Regions from separate parts of the Duganella sp. FT27W genome, predicted to be linked through region 1. Evidence: predicted binding sites of a transcription regulator. Region 1 holds the regulator's gene; each other region holds the start of a gene.

Region 1 (7,214 bases):
GTCGTGGAAGAAGCGGATGTCGCCGCCGGCGCAAAACGCCTTGTCGCTGCTGCTGCGCACGACCACCGCCTGCACGGCGTCGTCGTCGCGCCAGGCCAGCAAGGTGTGCGTGATGGCGCGCACCATGTCGAGTGACAGCGAGTTGAGCGCGCGCGGACGATCGAGCGTGATGACGCCGGTGCCTTGGCTGACGGTCGTTATTACGTTTTCGCTCATGGCTGTCCTGTGGATTTGTTCGACGAAGGCAAGTGTTCTAGCGGGTTGGGCAAGGTTAAATCGCCGCCCAGGCGGGCCTGGAATTTTGCAGCGGCTGCCGGCGGGTGCCCCATGTGGCGCGCATAGATCACGGCAAACGGCATATCAGTCACTGTTTCCTGCCTGAAGCCGGTGACCTGGTTCATGGTCGACGGATTGCGCGCAGCGGCCAGCGTGTATGTCACCAGCCGGTCCAGCGTCGGCGATTGCAGGTCAAGAATCGATGCCATCATGGTCAGCGGCGCGGCAGCGAACGCGTGGTAATGCAGCGCCTTGGCGCCGCGCGCCATCTCGGCTGGCAGCGCGCCGTCCGAAGCGACCTGGGCCATCGCGTTGTCGAACACGCCGTGCCCCCATGTTAATAAACGCTGGTCGTGGGTGACGGCGCCGACGGCAGTCACGGCCAGCCCTTCCCAGTAGTAATGGTTGTTGCGCTTGCCCTTGCGGGTGTCGGCGTGGACCAGCGTGGCGTCGGCCAGCGTGGACAGCCACGCTTCGATCGCTTTCTTTTGCGCGGGCGTGGCGGCTGCCTGCACGCGCGCATAGCTGAGCGCGAGGCCACCGAGCGTCCACTTGCGCACGAAATACGCCTGCTCGCTCGACATCTTGCCCAGCATGGCCTGCTGGCCGGCCCAGCTATCCAGCCAGTTCAAGGCGCAGGCGGCGTCTTGCGGCTTGCTGTTGGCCTGGTAGCGGCTGGCGTTGCGGGCGACACCAGACAAGAATTGTTCGACCGGCTCGGTGCTGGCAATGTTTTTGGCGCGCCGCGCCGGGTCGATCACGGAATGGTTGGCGTCGTTGTAGTAGCTGTTGGCGTCGATGTCGATGACGGCGGCCGGCGCCGGCTGGCAGGTAGCGGCGACGGCGGAAGCAGCGGAGGCGGAAAGGAGAACGGTATAAACCAGATAAACAATTTTCATGTAGCTCCAGAAACAAGAAAGGGCGCTCGTTCAGCGCCCTTAGTTGGTGTGTCGCGCCGTTGTTAAAGGGCGGCGGCAGCTGGTTCGAAGTTATCCGGGAGATGCTTGATCGCATCGTGGCCGTGCTGTTGGACTTTGCCTTTGTACTTCATGACCTGGCGGTCCAGCTTGTCGATCAGGGTGTCGATCGCAGCGTACAGGTCTTGCGACAGGCTTTCCACGTAGACCGTTTTACCGGACAGGCGCAGATTGATTTCAGCCTTTTGGCGCTTGGTTTTCTCTTTAAGGTTATCTACGGTCAGAATGACAGCAATATCAATCACTTGATCAAAGTGCCGTGTCACGCGTTCGAGCTTGCTCTGCACGTATTCACGAATGGCGGCGGTCACTTCGAGATGATGTCCACTGATGGTGAGATTCATACACACTCCTAAAGATAGATGTCGCTGACGGTTAGTGCGTTGCCCATTGATGCCGGGCACGCAGGAACCAGTGCACTACAAAGACTTGCGGAGACTGACTGGAGGGATTTTGAGGGCTTCGCGATATTTGGCAACAGTGCGTCGCGCAATCACCATGCCCTGTTCTCCCAGCATGTCCGCAATCTTACTGTCGGATAAAGGATTTTTAGGGTCTTCAGCTCCTGTCAGTTGCACGATCAGTGCCCGTATCGCCGTCGAACTGGCTTCACCTCCCGCTTCGGTGGCGACGTGGCTACCAAAAAAATATTTCAGCTCAAACATGCCGTGCGGAGTCAGCATGTATTTCTGAGTTGTTACCCGAGAAATGGTGCTCTCGTGTAAACCCAGTGTATCAGCAATTTCGCGAAGCACAAGGGGGCGCATGGCAACCGCGCCGTGCGAGAAAAAGTTCTTTTGTCGTTCTACTATCGCTTGTGCCACGCGCAGGATGGTGTCGAACCGCTGGCGCATATTCTTGATCAGCCACTTCGCCTCCTGCAGCTGCGCGCCCATGGCGCCCTCACCTTTGCCCTGCTTGAGCAGGTTGGCGTACATGGCGTTCACACGCAGGCGCGGCATGACGTCGTTGTTCAGGCTGACCTGCCAACCGGTGCGCGATTTTTTCACGATCACGTCCGGCACCACGTAGTCGGAGACGTCGGAGGCGAACGCCGCACCGGGGTGCGGATTGCACTGGCGGATCACGGTCTGCGCTTCGCGCAGGTCTTCGTCGTCGCACAGCAGCGCTTTTTTCAGCTTGTTGAAATCGCGCTGGGCAAACCACGTCAGGTGCTTTTCGACGATGGCCACGGCCATCCGTCGCGTCACCATCGGGATGCCGGGCAAGCGCTTGATTTGCAGCGCCAGGCACTCGGCCGCATTGCGCGCCCCCACCCCTGCAGGGTCGAAACTTTGCAGCAGCGACAACGCCGTTTGCAGCTCGTCGAGTTCCACTTCCAGTTCCTCGGGCAGGCGCGCGTGGATCTCGTCGAGCGCTTCTTCGAGGTAGCCGTTTTCGTCGAGTGCATCGATGATCAGTTCGACCAGCGCGCGGTCGCGCAGCTCGAGCACGGTCACCCGCATCTGCTCCATCAGGTGCTCGCGCAGGGTGCAGTGGTGCGCTTCGATTTGCGGACGCGCGTCTTCGTCGTCGGGCGCCTTGCTGCGGCCGGCGTCGCTCCAGTCCATGTCCGCTTCGGCGGTGGTACTTTCGGTATCGGCGGCGGGGCCGTCGTAGGCGTCGGCCTCGCCGGCGGGCGCCGCTTCCTGCGGACCCGATTCGGACGGTGCTTCGCCGGACGGCGCCTGCTGGCTGATGGCGCCGTCGGACAACAGCCGCAGAGAATGGTCGAGCGGATCGTCGAGCCGCTCGAGCAAGGGATTGTCGGTCAGGAGTTGTTCGAGTTCCTGGTGCAGCTCCAGCGTGGAAAGCTGCAGCAAGCGGATCGATTGCTGCAGTTGGGGCGTCAGCGCGAGATGCTGCGAGGTCCGCAGTTGCAACGACTGTTTCATGGATTACATTCGGAAGTGTTCACCCAGGTAGACGCGGCGCACCGACTCGTCGGCGATGATGTCGTCCGGACGGCCCGACGCCAGCACCGAGCCCTGGTTGATGATATATGCGCGGTCGCAGATGCCCAGCGTCTCGCGCACATTGTGATCGGTAATGAGGACGCCGATTTGCCGCTCCTTGAGAAAGCGCACGATGCGCTGGATCTCGATCACGGCAATCGGGTCGACCCCGGCGAATGGTTCGTCGAGCAGCACGAAGCGCGGGTTGGTGGCCAGCGCACGGGCGATCTCCACCCGGCGGCGTTCGCCGCCGGAGAGCGAGAGCGCGGGGTTGTCGCGCAGCTTCTCGATTTGCAAATCGGCCAGCAGGGTATTGAGCCGTTCAGTAATGTCAGCCTTGGATAAAGGCTTGCCGTCCACTTTTTGAATTTCGAGGACAGCGCGAATATTTTCTTCCACCGTCAGCTTGCGGAACACCGACGCTTCCTGCGGCAGGTACGACAGGCCGAGCGAGGCGCGGCGGTGGATCGGCAGTGACGAGACGTCGACGCCGCCGATATCGATGGTGCCGGCGTCGGACGGTACCAGGCCGACGATCATGTAAAACGACGTGGTCTTGCCGGCGCCGTTGGGGCCGAGCAAACCCACCACTTCGCCGCACTCTACTTGCAGCGAGACGTCGTGCACGACCTGGCGCTTGCCATAGCTTTTCTGCAGGCCGCGAACGATCAGGGTGCTACCGCAACTTGGTTCCATGTCATTTCCCCGCAGGCTGGGTGGCAGGCACCGGCTGCGCCGGCGCGATCGGCGGGCGCTTGGACGACGGCTGGATCACCATGGTGCCGCGGCCGGCGCCCGGTTTGCTCTCGCCGCTGCTGCTGTTCTTGACCGCGAACACTTCGCGGCGGCTGTCGTACGAGATGAACTCGCCATCGACCTGGCTGGTGACCTTGCCCGACTCGAGCTGCTTGATGCGGCCCTTGGAAATCAGCTTGACCAGCTCGGTCTTGTCGTCGTATTCGATGCGGTCGGCCTGGCCTTCCACCCATTTGTCGGTGTCGCCGTCAAGCTTCTGGCGAAACGTTGCCTGCACGCCGGGCGTGCCGGTGAGCACCACGAACTGGTAGCCCTCGGGATCTTGCGTGACCACCGCCTTGGGCGAGGTCATGCGGATGGTGCCGCGCGTGAGGATGACGTTGCCGGTGAAGGTCTTGATCTGCTTGACGTCGTCGGAGTCGGCCTGGTCGAACGACACTTCGATCGGCTTGTTGGAGTCGGCTTTTTCGGCGTGCGCCGGGATGGCCAGTGCTGCCAGCAGCAGTGCCGCCGACCAGAAGGTTTGCTTGGTGATTGCTCTCATAATCTTCCTTTAGCGTGCCGCATGCGGCGGCACGGTGATCTTGCCGCGTCCACCCAGTTGGGTTTGCAGCGTTGCATTGTTGGCGGTCATGCCCACGCCCGTGGCCACCGTCTTGCCCAGGTGCAGTTCGACCGGTGCGACGGTTTCCATCCGTTGTTCGTCCGGGAACACGGTGAGCGTGGACGTGGTCAGGCTCATGGCCTGGCTCTTGCCACTGGCCGGGCGCACCACGCTGACGTTGCCGTCGAGCTTGACGCGCGAGTTGTCCTGATCGACGCGGGCGGTGTCGCCGCGCACCGTCATTGGCGGATGCTCGGCCGACAAGGTGTTGATATAGGGCTTGATGATGTCGGACGCTTCTTCGGCCGGCAGGTGGGTGAGCTTGTCGCCGGAAATGATATAAGCCGGCTTGCCGTCCTTGGTCATGCGCACCACGCTGAACCGGTCGATGATGTAATCGGGCTCGTTGCGGAACTTGTCCTGCGCCGTATCCTGGTTCGATTCGTTAATCAACTGCACCATCCAGCCGGTACCGACGGCCACAAATACGCCGATCACGACCATCCAGGTGAGCGACCAGCGGTGGGCGGTTCTTTTACGTACGTTAGGCATCAGATCACCTTGGCGCGTGTGAGGTCGTGGATGTGCAGCGCACCGACCAGCCTGCCATCGGCATCGGCCACCAGCACCTGGTTGATGCGGAACTGTTCCATGATTGCGACCGCATCGACCGCCAGCTGTTCCGGCGCGATGCTGCGCGGGTTGGCGTGCATGACGTCGCGGATCAGGACCTGGGTGAAGTCCTGCACCTTGTCGATCATGCGGCGCAGGTCGCCGTCGGTAAACACGCCGATCGGCTGGTCGTCGGCATCGACCACGGCGGTCATGCCCATGCCCTTCCTGGTCATTTCCAGCAGCGCGTCGGTGAGCTTGACGTCGGCGCGCACCTTCGGTACATCGGCGCCGCTGCGCATGACGTCGCGCACGTGCGTCAGCAGGCGCCGACCCAGCGCGCCGCCCGGGTGCGACCGGGCGAAATCTTCTTCCCTGAAACCGCGCAGATCGAGCAAGGCCACTGCCAGCGCGTCGCCCAGCGCCAGCGTGACGGTGGTGGACGTGGTGGGCGCCAGGTTCATCGGGCACGCCTCCTTGGCCACCGCAACATTGAGGTGGACATCGGCGATGCTGGCCAGGCTGGAGCCCGGCTTGCCGGTAATGGCAATGACCTTGCTGCCCATGCGCTTGACCACCGGCAGGATGGTCATCAGCTCGGTACTTTCACCCGAGTACGAAATGGCAATGAAAGCGTCGTCAGCGGTGACCATGCCGAGGTCGCCGTGCGCAGCCTCGGCCGGGTGCACGAACATGGCGGGGGTGCCAGTGGAGGCGAACGTGGCCGCCATCTTGCGGGCGATGTGACCGGACTTGCCGATACCGGACACCACCACCCTACCCTTGCAATTAAACAACAGTTCAATCGCTTTGACGACGGTATCGTCGTCACCCAGGCGCAGCTCCAGCGCAGTAATGGCGGCGGCCTCGTTTTGCAACGTTTCACGGGCGAGCCGCAGCGCATGCGCCGCCATTTTTGCGTCAAAAGCTTTCAGCATTGTTTTTTCATGGGTTACACTCATACCCAAGTATAGCCGAATTAAGAAAGCAAAAAACTTGCCAGTCGAAACAATGCGCCTGTGTGGTGCGCAACCACTGAATAAAAAACTGACGGCTACGGCAACATGACGTTTTCACCGCTCGAACTGACCCTGGTCTTGTTAGGCAGCGCCGTGCTGGGCGTGGTGGCCTTCCGCATGATGCATCTGCCGCCCATGCTCGGCTACCTGGCCGTCGGCATCCTGATCGGCCCCCACGCGCTCGGCTGGGCCATGGAGAGCGAAGCTACCCACGGCCTGGCCGAGTTCGGCGTGGTATTCCTGATGTTCTCGATCGGGCTCGAATTCTCGCTGCCCAAGCTGCTGGCGATGCGCGGCATCGTGTTCGGCCTCGGGCTGGCGCAGGTGGCGTTTACCATCATCGCCACCCTGCTGTTCGGCTGGCTCATCGCCAGCCAGCTACCCGCCCATTTACAGATCAGCTGGCAAGGCGCGTTTGCGCTCGGTGGCGCGCTGGCCATGTCGTCCACCGCCATCGTGGTCAAGATGCTGACCGAGCGGCTCGAGCTCGAGAGCGAGCATGGCCGCAAGATCATCGGCATCCTGCTGTTCCAGGATCTGGCCGTGGTGCCGCTGCTGATCATGATCCCGTCGCTGGGCCAGCGTCCCGATGCGCTGGCGGAAACCCTGGCCTGGGCGGGCGTAAAGGCCGTGATCGTATTGACCTTGCTGCTGTTCGTCGGCCACCGCCTGATGCGCGGCTGGTTCACCATCGTGGTCAAGCGCCGCTCGCAGGAGCTGTTCATGCTCAACCTGCTCCTGATCACGCTGGGCGCCGCGTGGATTACCGAACAGGCCGGGCTGTCCCTGGCGCTCGGGGCGTTTGTCGCCGGCATGCTGATTTCCGAAACCGAGTACAAGCACCAGGTGGAAGAAGACATCAAGCCGTTTCGCGACGTGCTGCTGGGACTGTTCTTCATCACGGTGGGCATGCTGCTCAACGTGCGCATGGTGATCGACAACTGGTGGCTGGTGCTGATCCTGCTGATCGCGCCGGTGCTGGTGAAGTTTGCCCTGATCGCCGCGCTGGCCAAGC
Region 2 (7,214 bases), on a different contig from region 1:
GCCGGCCAGGGTTTTCAGATAGACCACGCCGTCGCGCACGGTGAGGTCGCCGCCTTCCACCAGCGCCAGGCCCAGGTAGCGCGCAAGATAGGCTTGTTCGTAATAGCTGGCGGTGCGCGGACCGGCAGTGAGCAGCACGATCAGCGGCACGTCGCCGTCGCGCAGCGGCGCGGGCTTGTCGCCGCTGGCGGCGCACAGGCGGCCCCAGTGCAGCAGGCTGTCATGCATGGTACGGAAGAACTGCGACAGCGGCTGCACTTTGAGTTCGCGCAGCAGGTCGGGGAAGGTGGGCGAGATGATGGCGCGGTTTTCCAGCGCGTAGCCGGCACCCGACGGCGCTTGCGTGCGGTCGGCCACCACCCACCAGCGGCCATCGGGCGCGCGCGCCAGGTCCACCGCGTAGAAGTGCAGCGCGACGTTGTCGTGGTGGCGGATATCGTGGCATGGGCGCAGAAAGCCCGCGTGGCCGTGGATCAGCGCCGGCGGCAGCAGGCCTTCGCGCAACATCTGCTGCTTGCCGTAGACGTCACCGAGGATCTGGTTGAGCAGGGTGGCGCGCTGGATCACGGCCGCTTCGATCACGCTCCATTCGTCGGGCGGCAGGATCAGCGGCAGGGCGTTCAAATCCCATGGCCGCTGGCGGCCGTCGCGGTCGGCCGGCACGTTGTAGGTCACGCCGTTTTCCCGCACCTGGCGCTGCACCATCTCGTTGCGCTGGCGCATCATGCCTGGCGCTTCGTGCGCCAGGTTGTCCAGCATTGCGCGCCAGTGCGCGCGCGGCACCCTGGCCGCGTCCAGCATTTCGTCGAAGCTGTCGGGCGCGGCCAGGTAATGGGCTAGAAGGGGAGATGGCATGGGCGCGCGTACTACATGGAAAGCAGGTTAAGCGATTGCTGGACCGAAACAATAGGTCAATACGGCTGCCAGCGCAAGTCCAGGGTCATCGGGAAGCTCGGATTGTGTGCCTCTTTCATCACAGTCATCGGGCCCGGCGTGTGGCCATGCGGCCAGAAGCGCGCAAACCGGCGTGCTTCGGCAGCGTTGGCGTTGACCGGCGAGCCGACCTCGCTGCGCCCGCCCGGGTGCACCACGTGGTAGGTGCAACCGCCGATGGCACGGCCGCTCCAGGTATCGACCAGGTCGAACGTCAGTGGCGCCTGCACGCGGATGCTCGGGTGCAGCGCCGACCACGGGCTCCACGCGCGGAAGCGCACGCCGGCTACATATTCGCCCGGCACGCCGGTCGGATGCAGCGGCAGCATGCGGCCGTTGCAGGCCACGATGTGGCGGCCGTCGGTCAGGCCGCGCACCAGCAGCTGCATGCGTTCCACCGACGAATCGACGTACCGCGCGGTGCCGCCGCCGGTGACTTCCTCGCCCAGCACATTCCACGGCTCGATGGCCTGGCGCAGCTCCATTTCCACGCCTTCATAGACCACGGTGCCGAAGCGGGGGAAGCGGAATTCGATGAACGGCTCGAACCAGTGTTCCTCGAACTCGTAGCCCGAAGCACGCAAGTCGCGCGCCACGTCGCGGATATCCTGCGCCACGAAATGCGGCAGCATCCAGCGGTCGTGCAGCGCCGTACCCCAGTGCACCAGCTTGGCCTGGAACGGCTGGCGCCAGAAGCGCGCCACCAGTGCGCGCAGCAGCAACATTTGCAGCAAGCTCATACGCTCATGCGGCGGCATTTCGAAGGCGCGGAATTCCACCAGGCCCAGGCGACCGGTGGGACCGTCCGGCGAATACAGCTTGTCGATCGAGAATTCGGAGCGGTGCGTATTACCGGTCAGATCGACCAGCATATTACGCAGCAGGCGATCGACCATCCACGGCTTGTCGCCGTCGTGCATGGTCGGCAGCACTTGGTCCATCTGCTGGAAGGCGATGGCCAGCTCGTACAGGTTGTCGTCGCGCGCTTCATCGACGCGCGGCGCCTGGCTGGTCGGTCCGATGAAGGTGCCGGAGAACAGGTACGACAATGCCGGGTGCACCTGCCAGTACGTGATCAGGCTTTTCAGCAGGTCGGGCCGGCGCAGCATCGGGCTGTCTTCGGCCGTGGCGCCGCCCAGCGTGGCGTGGTTGCCGCCGCCGGTGCCGGTGTGGCGGCCGTCGAGCATGAATTTTTCGGTGCCCAGGCGCGTCAGGCGCGCTTCCTGGTACAGCGTGGACATGTTATAGACCAACTCATTCCAGCTGGCCGCCGGATGGATGTTCACCTCGATCACGCCGGGATCGGGCGTCACGCTGAGCAGCTTGATGCGCGGGTCGCGCGGCGGCGCATAGCCTTCGAGGCGCAGCTTGAACTTCAGTCTGGACGCGGTGTTTTCCACGGCCGACACCAGCGCCAGGTAGTCCTCGATGCGTTTGAGCGGCGGCATGAAGACGTGCAGGCGGCCGCCGCGCACTTCCACGCACAGCGCGGTGTGGATCACATCGCGGGCGGCGGGGTCTTGCGGCGTGCGCGCCTTGGCCTGTTCGGCCGACTTGCCGGCGGCCAGGCCCAGTACCGGGCGCTTCTCTTTTTTGGTGACCGGCAGCGCGCCGCGCGGGGAAAACGGATCGACATCGAACTCGAGGTCGGCCTCGCGCTCTTCCGGTAGTACCCACGGCAGCGTGGACAGCGGCAGGCGCAGGCCCATCGGCGAATCGCCTTCGAGCAGATACAGGTGCTCGCGGCGCAGCGGCCAGGCCGACGTGCGCCAGTTGGTGCCCAGCATGACCGACGGATCGTAGTCGGCCGCTTTCAACGGCAGCACGTAGCCGGCTACCTGGCCCAGGCCGCGCTCGAGCAGGCGCGCCAGGCGGCGCCGCTCTTCCGGTGATTTCAGGTCAGCCTGCAGAGGATCGATATTGCGCGGCAGGGCTTGCTCGCGCTGGGTTTGCAGCAGCACGTCCTCGTAGGCGGCAATGGGGCTGTTGGCGGGCAGGCGCAGGGTCTTCGTCAGTTCGGCGATGAAGCTGGCCGCTTCGTCGCTGCCGTAGCCATCGTTGACGTGATCGTCGGAGAACAGCGACGCGTCGAACCACATCGGCTGGCCATCGACGCGCCAGAAGATATTCAATGCCCAGCGCGGCAGCGGCTCGCCCGGGTACCATTTGCCCTGGCCGTAGTGCAGCATGCCGCCGGGGGCAAAGTGGTTTTTCAGGCGGTGCATCAGGTTGCCGGCCAGCTCGCGCTTCTTGTCGCCGTGGGCCAGCGTGTTCCATTCGGCGCCGTCCATGTCGTCAATCGAGACAAAGGTCGGCTCGCCGCCTTGCGTCAGGCGCACGTCCTGGCGCTTGAGGTCGGCATCGACCTGCTGACCCAGCTGGTCGATCTTGTGCCAATCGGCTTCCGAATACGGTTTGGTCACGCGCGGGTCTTCGTGGATGCGGGTGACCGTCATCTCGTGGAAGAACGTCACTTCAGCCTGGTCGGTATAGCCGCTGACCGGCGCAGCCGACGACGGCATCGCCGTGCAGGCCAGCGGAATATGGCCTTCGCTGGCCAGCATGCCGGAGGTGGGGTCGAGACCGATCCAGCCGGCGCCGGGGATGTACACCTCGGTCCACGCGTGCAGGTCGGTAAAGTCTTCGGCCGCGCCGCTGGGGCCGTCCAGCGCTTCCTGGTCGGCGCGCAGCTGGATCAGGTAGCCGGACACGAAACGTGCCGCCAGCCCCAGTTCACGCAGGATCTGCACCAGCAGCCAGCCGGTGTCGCGGCATGAGCCCGACCGTTTTTCCAGCGTGTCTTCCGGCGTCTGCACGCCCGGTTCCATGCGCAGCAGGTACGCGATATCGAGCTGCAGGCGCTGGTTAATCGCCACCAGGAAGTCGTTGGTGAGGATCGGTTCTGCCAGCAGCGCGGTGCGGGCCGACGCCACCCATTCTTTCAGCAGCGGGCCGGCCGCTTCGGTGCGCAGGTAGGGACTCAGTTCGGAAGTCAGTTGTTCCGGGTAGGCGAAAGGGAACTTCTCGGCATATTTTTCAACAAAGAAATCGAACGGGTTGATGACCGTCATGTCGGCCACCAGGTCCACCGTGAAGTCGAGGACGTCGGTTTTTTCCTGGAAGACAAAACGGCCAATGTAATTGCCGTACGGGTCTTGCTGCCAGTTGATGAAGTGGTCTTCGGGCTGTACCGTCAGCGAGTACGACAAGATCGGTGTGCGCGCGTGCGGAGCCGGGCGCAAGCGTACTTCGTGCGGCGACAGGTTGACCAGGCGGTCATAACGGTAACTGGTCTTGTGGTGCAGCGCGATACGGATAGCCATGCGGAATGCCTTTTCGATGTGGGCGCGACCTGGTTCATCGCGATGTGCTTAAGTAAGCATGATTCATACCTGAAATCTCAGCGTAACACGCCGCACACCGCAGGCACGTTTCTTGATAATAGTGTCGATGCTAAGATGCGTGCACCGTGTTCACCTCGGCGCATCCGGCAACGTGCGCCATTATGGTGCAGACCACTTCGATATTGAAAGAGATACTCCCCATGTGGCTGCGTACTGCCTGCAAACTTGCATTCACCCTGGACGGCCCCACGCCGTTTATCCTGATGCTGCGCGCGCGCAGCGGCGCCCAGCAATGGGTGGCGCGCGAGTCCTATACGCTCACGCCGAGTGTGCCGGTGGTGGAGTTTACCGATATGTATGGCAACCTGTGCCAGCGCGTGGTGGCGCCGGCCGGCGAATTTTCGATCGAGACATCGGCCGACGTGATGACCGCCGACGAGATCGACGTGGCGCCCGGGGCGCCGTTCGACGCGGTGCAGCACCTGCCCGACGCCGTGCTGACCTTCCTGCTATCGAGCCGCTATTGCGAATCCGAGCAGTTCACCACCATGGCGAACGAAATCGTTGCCGATGTGGCGCCCGGTTACGACCAGGTAGCCGCGATCAGCGACTGGATCCGGCGCGAGGTGCGTTTCGATCCCAATACGCTGTATGGCCAGATGACCGCGACCGAGGTCAACCTGCGGCGCGAAGGCGTGTGCCGCGACTTGGCGCACCTTGGCATTGCCCTGTGCCGCAGCCTGTGCATTCCGGCGCGCATGGTGGTGGGATATTTGCATGACCTGGTGCCGATGGACCAGCATGCCTGGTTCGAAGCCTGGGTGGGCGGCCGCTGGTACACCTTCGATCCCACCCAGGACACCGCGCGCGGCGGCCGTGTCACGCTCGCTTACGGACACGACGCCGCCGACGTGGCGATCTTCAACCAGTTTGGGCCAGCGTCGCCACCGGTGCTGATGCAGGTATCGGTGGAGCTGCTGGACGCGCCTGCTTGATGCCGGTGGTTTTGTAGGAAGCAACCACCTTGTGGACGAAGGTCAGCTTCTCCAGCACCGGCGTGCTGAGCTTGAACGGATACGAGTCCGGCATGCCGATGCTGCGATTCAGACTGTTGAGCACGTAAGTCAGCGCGAACCAGTCGGAGATGGTGTCGTCAAAGGTGTCCAGCCTGGTCGGCAAGGTGACGCCATCGAGCGACGGCTCGTCGGCCTTGGCGGGCTTGAGCGACAGGCCGCACGAGTGCGCGGTTTCCAGCGTATCGATCATGTGCAGGTAGTGGGCCCAGGTTTCGGCCCAGTCTTCCCACGGGTGCGAGCTGGCATAGCTGCTGACGAAACGCTCTTCCCAGTCGGCCACCGGGCCATTCTCGTAATGGCGCTTGAGCGCTTCGCTGTAATCGGCGCGCTCGTCGCCGAACAGGGTGCGGAAGCTGTCGATCCACGGCGTATCGACCACCAGCCGGTCGAAATAATAATGGCCGCTCTCGTGGCGGAAATGCCCGAGCAGCGTGCGGTAGCGCTCGTGCATCTGCTCGCGTGTGCGTTCCCGCTCGGCCGGATCGGCTTCGGCGATGTTCAGGGTGATCAGGCCGTCGTCGTGGCCCGTCATCACGCATTCGTCGGGGGTGGCGCCGTCTTCCAGGAACTGGAATGCCAGGCCGGTTTCGGGCGCATCTTCTTTCGAGTCCGGCGTCAGGTTGAGCGCGGCCAGCGAGAACAGCAGGCGGCGCTTGGCGGTTTCCAGGCGTGACCAGAGAATGTGGTTCTTTTCCGACGACAGGGCAGGAATAACCACCGTCAGCTGGCAAGACTCGCACAGATCGTGCGCGTCGTCGGCCGGTATCATCCAATTGCACACATTGTGTTCCACGTAGTTGCTGCACTGTTTATACAGCTTGCCGGCGTCTTTCTTGTTCAGACTGCTCCACAGGCCGTTGTCGGCCGGTTCGTAGGCGTTGATGGTGCGCAGTGCCGGCTCGAAGCCGAGCATGCTCTCGCAGTTGGAACAGTGGGTATTTTCGAAAAACACTTGCTGGGAACATTTGTCGCAATGAAACGTTTTCATGGGGCACCGGGTTGAGAGAGGTTGTGAGGGTTTTGTTATTGTAGTTTCACAATCTACCAGCAAAATTGGCAGTGCAATGGTCGTGTAAGACTATGCCTCGCAATCGTGCGCGGGGTGCGCCATCAGTCAGTTTTCAACGTGCCCGCCTGCTCGGCGTCCCTGAACGCCGCCGCGTCGCCCGCCATCATTTCTTCGAGTTCCAGGCGGCCCTTGCGGGTGATCGACACCATTTCGTCCTGGTCTTGCTGGTGCGGGTACACTTCCAGCAGGGTTTTCAGGTTGTGGTTGCGGAAGATGCGCGTGGCCTGCTCCGCGCGTTCGGTGCTGAAGCCCAGTTGTTGCAGCACCTTGCCGCCCAGTTGCAGCGATGCCTCGAAGGTTTCGCGTTCGATCAGCGTCACCCCACGGTCGAGCAGCGCGTAGTAGTGCGACACGTTGCGGGCGCGCGCCAGGATGGTCAGGGCCGGGTAGCGCTCGCGCACGGCATCGACCAATTCGAGGCTCTCGTCCACGGTGTCGATGGCGATCACCAGCGCGCTGGCCTTGCCGATGCCGGCCGCTTCCAGCAGGTCGATGCGGGTGGCGTCGCCATAAAAGACTTCGTAGCCGAACTTGCGCAGCAGTTCGATCTGGTCGGGGTCGTGGTCGAGCACGGTCACGCCGATGCGGTTGGCCGACAGCAGGCGGCCGATGATCTGGCCGAAGCGCCCGAAGCCGGCGATGATCACCGGGTTCTCCACCGCGATCTGGTCCGCTTCGCGTTTCTTCTTTGCCGTACGCAGGCGCGGCGCCACCACCCTGTCGTGCAGCAGGAGCAGCAGCGGCGTGGCCACCATCGACAGCGTGACCACGAGCACCAGCAGGGCGGACGTG
Region 3 (7,214 bases), on a different contig from region 1:
GCCCGAGTGGTTGCCGTAGATGGCCGAAAATGGCCCGCGCAGCACTTCGATGCGTTCGGCCATGTCGAGGTTGAAGGTGGCGGCCTGGCCCTGGCCGTCGGGCATGCTGGCCGGGATGCCGTCGGCGATCAGGCGCACGCCGCGCACGCCGAAGGTGGACCGGGCGCCGAAGCCGCGCGACGAGATCTGCAAGTCCTGCGCATAGTTCTGGCGATTCTGCGCCACCAGCCCCGGCACGGCAGCCAATGCTTCGCTCGCGTTCACGCGTGGCTGGCTTTGCTGGATGCGGCTGGCGTCGATGACGTCGATCGAGGCCGGCATGTCGAACACGGTGTGGCCCACGCGGGTGGCGCTCACCACGACGACATCGGCAATCGGCAGCGGCGCCGGTTCTTCCGCAGTGGTTGCGGCGGCGGCGAAAGTGGTGGCGCCGCCCAGCGCGATCAGCGCGGCGATGACGTTCCAACGAACAGGGTACTGCTGCATATGCGCTCCAGGATGGCTAGTGTTGCGGATGTTGTTGGTGCTCGGTGTCGACACTGGTGTTGAGGCGCGGCGCCGCCAGCGGGCGGGTTTCGATAAAGCTGCGCACGGCCCAGATTTCCTGCGTCGTCAGCACGTCGCGCCACGGTGGCATGTAGATGATGCCGGCGCGAACCTTGCCCGAATTTACCGCCATCATAAAGTAGCCATCCACATCCTGCAGGCAACGGGCCTGCAGTGCGGTGGACTTGAGTTGTTGGCAAAAGCTGTTCAGGCGGCGCAGGTCCGGCGCCTCGGCCGACGGTTGCGAGGCTTGCTCGCCGTGACAGCGTGCGCAGTTGGCCTGGTAGACCTGGCCGCCCAGTGCGATGGCGCTGGCATCGCCGCGCGACGGGTTGCCGTCTGCGTGCGCGGACAGCGCCGCCAGCAGCAGCGGAAGTATCAATAAACGGTGCATGGCGGGCTCCGGTGTTACCAGTCGGTGGGGCAGCCTTTGCAGCCCTCCAGGTTGGCGTCGGGGAAAATGGTGAAGCGCAGGATGGCGCGCTCCAGGTTGGCATTTTTGAGGTTGCTGCCCCAGAACTTGGCTTCCTGCAGGTCGGCATCGACCAGCACTGCGCCGTCGAGATTGGCCAGGTTCAGGCGCGCCGCCTCCAGGCTGGCGCCGCGCAAGTCGGCGCCTTCCATGTCGGCGCGCATCAACCGGCTGGTTTCGAGGTTGATGCCGGCCAGCACCGCCTGGCGGAACGACGCGCCCGGGGCATTGAGCGAGTATGCCATGGCACCGGTGAGGTCGGCGCCATCGAGCAGGGCACCGGCCAGGTTGGCGCTGCGCAGGTTGGCGCGCATCAGGCGGGCGCCGCGCAAGTCGGCGCCGTGCAAATCCTTGCCCACCAGGTTGGCGCCGCGCAGGTCGGCATTTGCACACTGTGCATACGGCCACAGGTGACAACCGTTGATGACGACAACCTCGGGCGCCGCTTCGCCGTTGACGACCTGCGCTGCGGCCGGCAACGCCAGGCACAGCGTAGCCAGCATGGTCGTCCATAGCGCCGCCGTCAGGCGCGGGCCCATGCCCGCACCTACGCTTATGCCCTTGGCATGGCCATGGGTGGCATTCGGCGCGCCTGCCACCCGGTGCGGCAGCGTCGTCATTACTTGCTCGCCACTTTGGCCGACGGCGCTTTCGGCAGCTTGAACACCCAGTAGCTGCCGCCTTGCGTGACCTGCTTGGTCAGCTCCGCCATGTCGCCGCCCCACAGCGGCACCGCGCCGCCGTAGCCGCTGGACAGGCCGATGTATTGCTCGCCATCGATTTCCCAGGTGATCGGCACCGACACCACGCCGGAACCGGTCTGGTATTTCCACAGTTCCTTGCCGGTCTTGGCGTCGAACGCTTTGACGTAGCCGTCCGAGGTGCCGGTGATCAGCAAGCCGCCAGCCGTGGTGAGCGTGCCGCCCCACAGCGGGAATTTTTCCTTGTTTTCCCAGACGATCTTGCCGGTCTTCGGATCGATCGCGCGCAGGGTGCCGATGTGGTCGTCATACAGGCGCTTGATACGGAAGCCCTGGCCCAGATAAGCGGAGCCGGCCTTGTAGTGGATTTGCTCGGTCCAGTAATCCATGCCCCAGTGGTTGGCGGGGATGTAGAACAGGCCGGTATCGGGCGAGTACGACATCGGCATCCAGTTGGTGCCGCCCAGGAATGGCGGTGACACGAACACGGCCTTTCCCTTGTCGGCGCCTTTTTCCGGCAATGGCGGGCGCTTGCCGTTTTCCACCGGCCGCCCGGTTTTCAGGTCGATGCTTTTGGCCCAGTTGATGCCGTCCACGAACGGCCACGCGTTGATCAGCGACGTCGGCTTGTTCGGATAGCCGGCGCCGGTGGCCAGCTTGGTCCGGTCGGTTACGTAGAAGAAGCCGTTGCGGTCGGCGTGCGCGCTGGCCTTGATCAACTTGCCGGTTTTGGCGTCCTTGTAGTCGAACAGCACCACCGAGTTATTGCCCGAGAAGTCCCAGGCATCGTTCGGCGTATGCTGGTAAAAGCCTTTCAGCTCGCCTGTGCTGGCATCGACATACGCCTGGCCGGACGTAAACAGGCTGTCCCAGTTGCGCGGGTCGTCGCCCTCCTTGGTGCGCTCCCAGGTGTTCCATGGCGCCGGGTTGCCGGCGCCGATGATGATGGTGTTGGTTTCGGGATCGAACGACGCCGTTTGCCATGGTGCGCCGCCGCCGTGTTCCCAGGCGTCGCGCAGCTTGCCGTCCTTGTCGCGCGGCCAGCTTGGGGCGTTGGCGTCGCCGGTGGGCGTGCCGGGTTTGCCGTCGGCGCGGCCCACGTGGCCTTCCACCAGCGGACGGGCCCATACCTCGGCGCCGGTGTCCGGGTCGCGTGCGAACAACCAGCCCTGGGCGCCGAATTCATCGCCCGAGTTGCCGTGGATGAGCAGTACGCGGCCGCCTTTTTCGCGGATGATGAATGGCGCACCGGTCATCGTGTAGCCGAGTTTCTGGTCGCCGAATTTTTCGTTCCACACCACCTTGCCGGTGTTCTTGTTGAGCGCGACGATGCGCGCATCGAGCGTGCCGAAGTACACCTTGTCGCCGTAGATCGCCGGGCCGCGATTGACCACGTCGCAGCATGGGCGGATATCGTCGGGCAGCCGGTGTTCGTAGGCCCACAGCTGGTGGCCGGTCTTGGCGTCGAGCGCATAGATGCGCGAGTACGACGCCGTCACGTAGATGATGCCGTCGTGTACCAGTGCCTGCGCTTCCTGGCCGCGCTGCTTTTCACCACCGAACGAGAAGGTCCAGGCCGGCACGATCTGGTCGACGTTCTTCGTATTGATGCGCTTGGCCAGGCTGTGGCGCTGCGCTTTCAGGCCCAGGCCGTAGCTGAGCACTTGCTTGGTGCCCTGGTCGGCATTGGCAATATCGTCCCAGGTCACCTTGGTGTCGGCGGCGTTGGCCGTATGGGCACCTGCGGCGATCAGGACAAGGATGGCGACGGCGACTGGACGTGGAAATACTGGCTGCATGCTGGTCTCCCTTATAGATTTTGTGGTGAGGTGGCGCGACGGATCGCTACGGTCAATTCAGCAACATGCGTGCCAGCGTGATGAGCGGGGCGCTGCTGCCGTTACATCGGGCGGTGCTGCGCTGTCCTGCCACAGCCGCTGCGCGTGGCTGTGACATTTTTGAACAACGGGCATCGGTGGCACCGGGAATTGCCGCTGGCACAGCGGTTGCTGAATAGCACGCAGAAGGCCGCCATGTGCCTTCGCCCCCCCAACCACAAGGAGACCACCATGCAATCATCACCACGCCGCCATTTCATTTGCCAATTGCTTGCCGTCGGCGGCATGGGCGCCACCGCGCTGGCCGGCGCACAAACCTCGGCGTCGAAGGTGGACGAGGACAGCGACCAGGCCAAGGCGCTCGGCTACCGCCACGACACGACCAAGGTCGATGGCAAAAAATATCCGCAACACGTGCCGGCCCAGCGCTGCGACAACTGTTCCTTCTTCCAGGGCAAGAAGGGCGACCCGTGGGCCGGCTGCGCGATGTTCGGCCGCAAGCAGATCGCGGCGCCCGGCTGGTGCGTGGCGTGGGCCAAGGCGCCTGGGTAACCCTTCAATAAAAAAGGCGCTGCCGCGGCAGCGCCCTTGCTTCTGTAATCACTGCAATTACAGCTTTTGTTCGCGCTGCGATTCCAGGTAAGCCTTCACCGCCCAGATTGCCTCTTGCGTGAAAACGCCCTCGAACGGCGGCATGTAGACGGCGCCATTGCGCGAGCGACCGTGGCGCACCGTCTCCAGCACGTACTGGTCGATCTCCTGCGCGCAAGCATCCTTTTTCTTGGCATCGGCCAGCACCGCGCAGTCGTTGTCGAGCTTGCGCAAGTCCGGCGCCATGCCGCCCGACACCGCCTCCAGCCCGTGGCAGCGCGCGCAGTTTTGCGTGTACGCGGCGCTGCCGATGCGGATCGCTTCGGTGTTGTTCCGATACGGGTTTTCCGTGCGCCACTCGGCGCCCAGTTGTGGCAGGGTGGATGTATCGACTGCTTGCGGCGTCATATTGCCGTGGGCATACACGGCAGCAGCCAGCATGCAAGTTGCCATGCCGCCCAGGCCACCGAGGATGCGCCAGATATGGGTGCGGGTAGTTGTCATCGTAGTCTCCATGTTGTTGATCGATTCGGTTGATCGCATAGTGCGTGGCAGACAGCGATAGCAATCGGTATGCCATCGACGGCTGACCACTGCATTCACACTGCAGTGTTCAGGAATGGAACAGTTGTGCCGCACCGCCAACCCGGGGCTGATCCCATTTGACGCAGCGGCGGCCCGGGCGCTGCGCTGGCAGCGGCTTTAGCGGCTGGCACGGCATTTGCGAAATGAAGGCAGGGCGGTAGATTCCGCATTTATAGATGTAATCCAACGAGAAAGAGGACGACATGAATCTGGCAGACATCAGCAAACTGGGCGTAGCCAATCCTTTCAAACAACGCTACGATAACTACATCGGCGGCAAGTTCGTGGCGCCGGTCAAGGGTGAGTACTTCGGCAACATCACGCCCATCACCGGCCAAGTATTTTGCGAAGTGGCGCGCTCCACCGCCGAGGACGTGGAGCTGGCGCTGGACGCCGCCCATGCCGCCAAGGTTGCCTGGGGCAAAACCTCGCAAACCGAGCGCGCCAATATCCTCAATAAAATCGCCGACCGCATGGAAGCGAATCTGGCGCTGATCGCCACCGCCGAAACCATCGACAACGGCAAGCCGATCCGCGAAACCACGGCGGCCGACATCCCGCTGGCCATCGACCACTTCCGCTACTTCGCCGGTTGCATCCGTGCCCAGGAAGGCTCGGTTGCGCAAATCGACTCGGACACCTACGCTTACCACTTCCACGAACCGCTGGGCGTGGTCGGCCAGATCATTCCGTGGAATTTCCCGATCCTGATGGCGGTGTGGAAGCTGGCGCCGGCACTGGCCGCCGGCAATTGCGTGGTACTGAAACCGGCCGAACAAACCCCGGCGTCGATCATGGTGCTGATCGAACTGATCGGCGACCTGCTGCCACCCGGCGTGCTGAACATCGTCAACGGCTTCGGCCTGGAAGCGGGCAAGCCGCTGGCATCGAATAAACGCATCGCCAAGATCGCGTTCACCGGCGAAACCGGCACCGGCCGCCTGATCATGCAATACGCGGCGCAAAACCTGATTCCCGTCACGCTGGAACTGGGCGGCAAATCGCCCAACATCTTTTTTGCCGACGTGATGGATGCCGACGACGCATTCTTCGACAAGTGCCTGGAAGGCTTTGCCATGTTCGCGCTGAACCAGGGCGAAGTGTGCACATGCCCGTCGCGCGTGCTGATCCAGGAATCGATTTACGAAAAATTCATCGAGCGTGCACTGGCCCGCGTGGCCGCCATCAAGCAGGGCAACCCGCTCGACGCCGGCACCATGCTCGGCGCCCAGGCATCGCAGGAGCAGCTGGAAAAAATCCTGTCGTACATCGACATCGGCAAGCAGGACGGCGCGCAAATCCTGGCCGGCGGCGAGCGCAATGTACAGGGCGGCGACCTGGAAAGCGGCTATTACGTGCTGCCCACCGTGTTCAAGGGCGACAACAGCATGCGCATCTTCCAGGAAGAGATTTTCGGACCGGTGGTGTCGGTCACCACGTTCAAGGACGAGGAAGACGCACTGCGCATCGCCAACGATACCTTGTACGGTCTTGGCGCCGGCCTTTGGACCCGCGACGGTTCGCGCGCATTCCGCGTGGGCCGCGCCATCCAGGCCGGCCGGGTGTGGACCAATTGCTACCACCTGTATCCGGCCCACGCCGCGTTCGGCGGCTACAAGCAGTCGGGCATCGGCCGCGAAAACCACAAGATGATGCTCGATCACTACCAGCAGACCAAGAACCTGCTGGTGTCCTACAGCCCGAACGCACTCGGCTTCTTCTAAGGATCTGCGATGAGCCACGCCATCGAACGGGTAACGGCCACCCCGGCCGCCATCGACATGCTGGCCACGCTGCGTGCACGGCATGGCCCGCTGATGTTCTTCCAGTCGGGCGGGTGCTGCGACGGCAGCGCGCCGATGTGCTACGCGGCCGGCGAGTTCTCGGTGTCCGACAGCGACGTCTACCTCGGCAACCTCGATGGCACGCCGTTCTACATGGGAATCGAGCAGTTCGCGTACTGGGAGCATACGCAGTTGATCATCGACGTCGTCGATGGCAATGGCGGCATGTTCTCGCTCGATAACGGCACCGGGCGCCGCTTCCTCACCAGGTCGCGCCTGTTCACCGACGACGAGCTGGCGCAGTTGCAGCATCCATCTGCGCCGGTGCGGTAGTGGAGTAGTCAGTTTTTTTAGCGTCTCCTGGTTCCGATCACGCTGGCCACGTCTCCGCGTCAGCCCGGACAGGACTTTGAGCTGACGGCTGTTGCCGTCGGCTTTTTTTTTGTGCGTTCGCTTTGTCGCGCGGCGATCCAATTCTGAACAGCCGGCGCAGCGGCGCTGATCCGATACGGCGCACCGCTCACACCTCCTTCCTCTGACATGAGCCGGGCATGCAAATTGCCATGATCGGATGGACATCACGCGCGATGTTCTACCCGATAAAAAAACAAGCTATGGAGATGAGCGATGAAAAAGGCAATCATGGTGGGCGCGCTGGCCGCAGCCGCAATCCCTGCCGCACAAGCGGTCGATTTCA

What was found. The regulator sigma-54, encoded in region 1, starts transcription at its own class of promoters, with help from an activator protein. The targets are predictions, from matches to a motif close to TGGCANGNAANCTGCTTT.
Region 2: the regulator sigma-54 is predicted to act here: its motif matches at 4,310-4,327, upstream of F8197_RS14665 (DUF2126 domain-containing protein).
Region 3: the regulator sigma-54 is predicted to act here: its motif matches at 3,576-3,593, upstream of F8197_RS28005 (methanol/ethanol family PQQ-dependent dehydrogenase).

What each region holds. Positions count from the first base shown of each region.
Region 1 covers NZ_WHIV01000004.1:263,870-271,083, forward strand. Annotated here, with positions in the region: gene F8197_RS18315 (enoyl-CoA hydratase/isomerase family protein) at 1-216, opposite strand, end outside; gene F8197_RS18320 (alginate lyase family protein) at 213-1,175, opposite strand; gene hpf (ribosome hibernation-promoting factor, HPF/YfiA family) at 1,238-1,597, opposite strand; gene F8197_RS18330 (RNA polymerase factor sigma-54) at 1,673-3,148, opposite strand; gene lptB (LPS export ABC transporter ATP-binding protein) at 3,152-3,904, opposite strand; gene lptA (lipopolysaccharide transport periplasmic protein LptA) at 3,906-4,508, opposite strand; gene lptC (LPS export ABC transporter periplasmic protein LptC) at 4,518-5,120, opposite strand; gene F8197_RS18350 (SIS domain-containing protein) at 5,120-6,118, opposite strand; gene F8197_RS18355 (monovalent cation:proton antiporter family protein) at 6,245-7,214, shown strand, end outside.
Region 2 covers NZ_WHIV01000003.1:646,393-653,606, reverse strand. Annotated here, with positions in the region: gene F8197_RS14670 (circularly permuted type 2 ATP-grasp protein) at 1-855, opposite strand, end outside; gene F8197_RS14665 (DUF2126 domain-containing protein) at 912-4,256, opposite strand; gene F8197_RS14660 (transglutaminase family protein) at 4,478-5,272, shown strand; gene F8197_RS14655 (putative zinc-binding metallopeptidase) at 5,199-6,341, opposite strand; gene kefC (glutathione-regulated potassium-efflux system protein KefC) at 6,464-7,214, opposite strand, start outside.
Region 3 covers NZ_WHIV01000009.1:4,704-11,917, forward strand. Annotated here, with positions in the region: gene F8197_RS27990 (TonB-dependent receptor) at 1-486, opposite strand, end outside; gene F8197_RS27995 (c-type cytochrome) at 503-940, opposite strand; gene F8197_RS28000 (pentapeptide repeat-containing protein) at 955-1,638, opposite strand; gene F8197_RS28005 (methanol/ethanol family PQQ-dependent dehydrogenase) at 1,638-3,518, opposite strand; gene F8197_RS28010 (high-potential iron-sulfur protein) at 3,789-4,109, shown strand; gene pedF (cytochrome c-550 PedF) at 4,167-4,652, opposite strand; gene adh (aldehyde dehydrogenase) at 4,937-6,457, shown strand; gene F8197_RS28025 (DUF779 domain-containing protein) at 6,467-6,850, shown strand; gene F8197_RS28030 (porin) at 7,145-7,214, shown strand, end outside.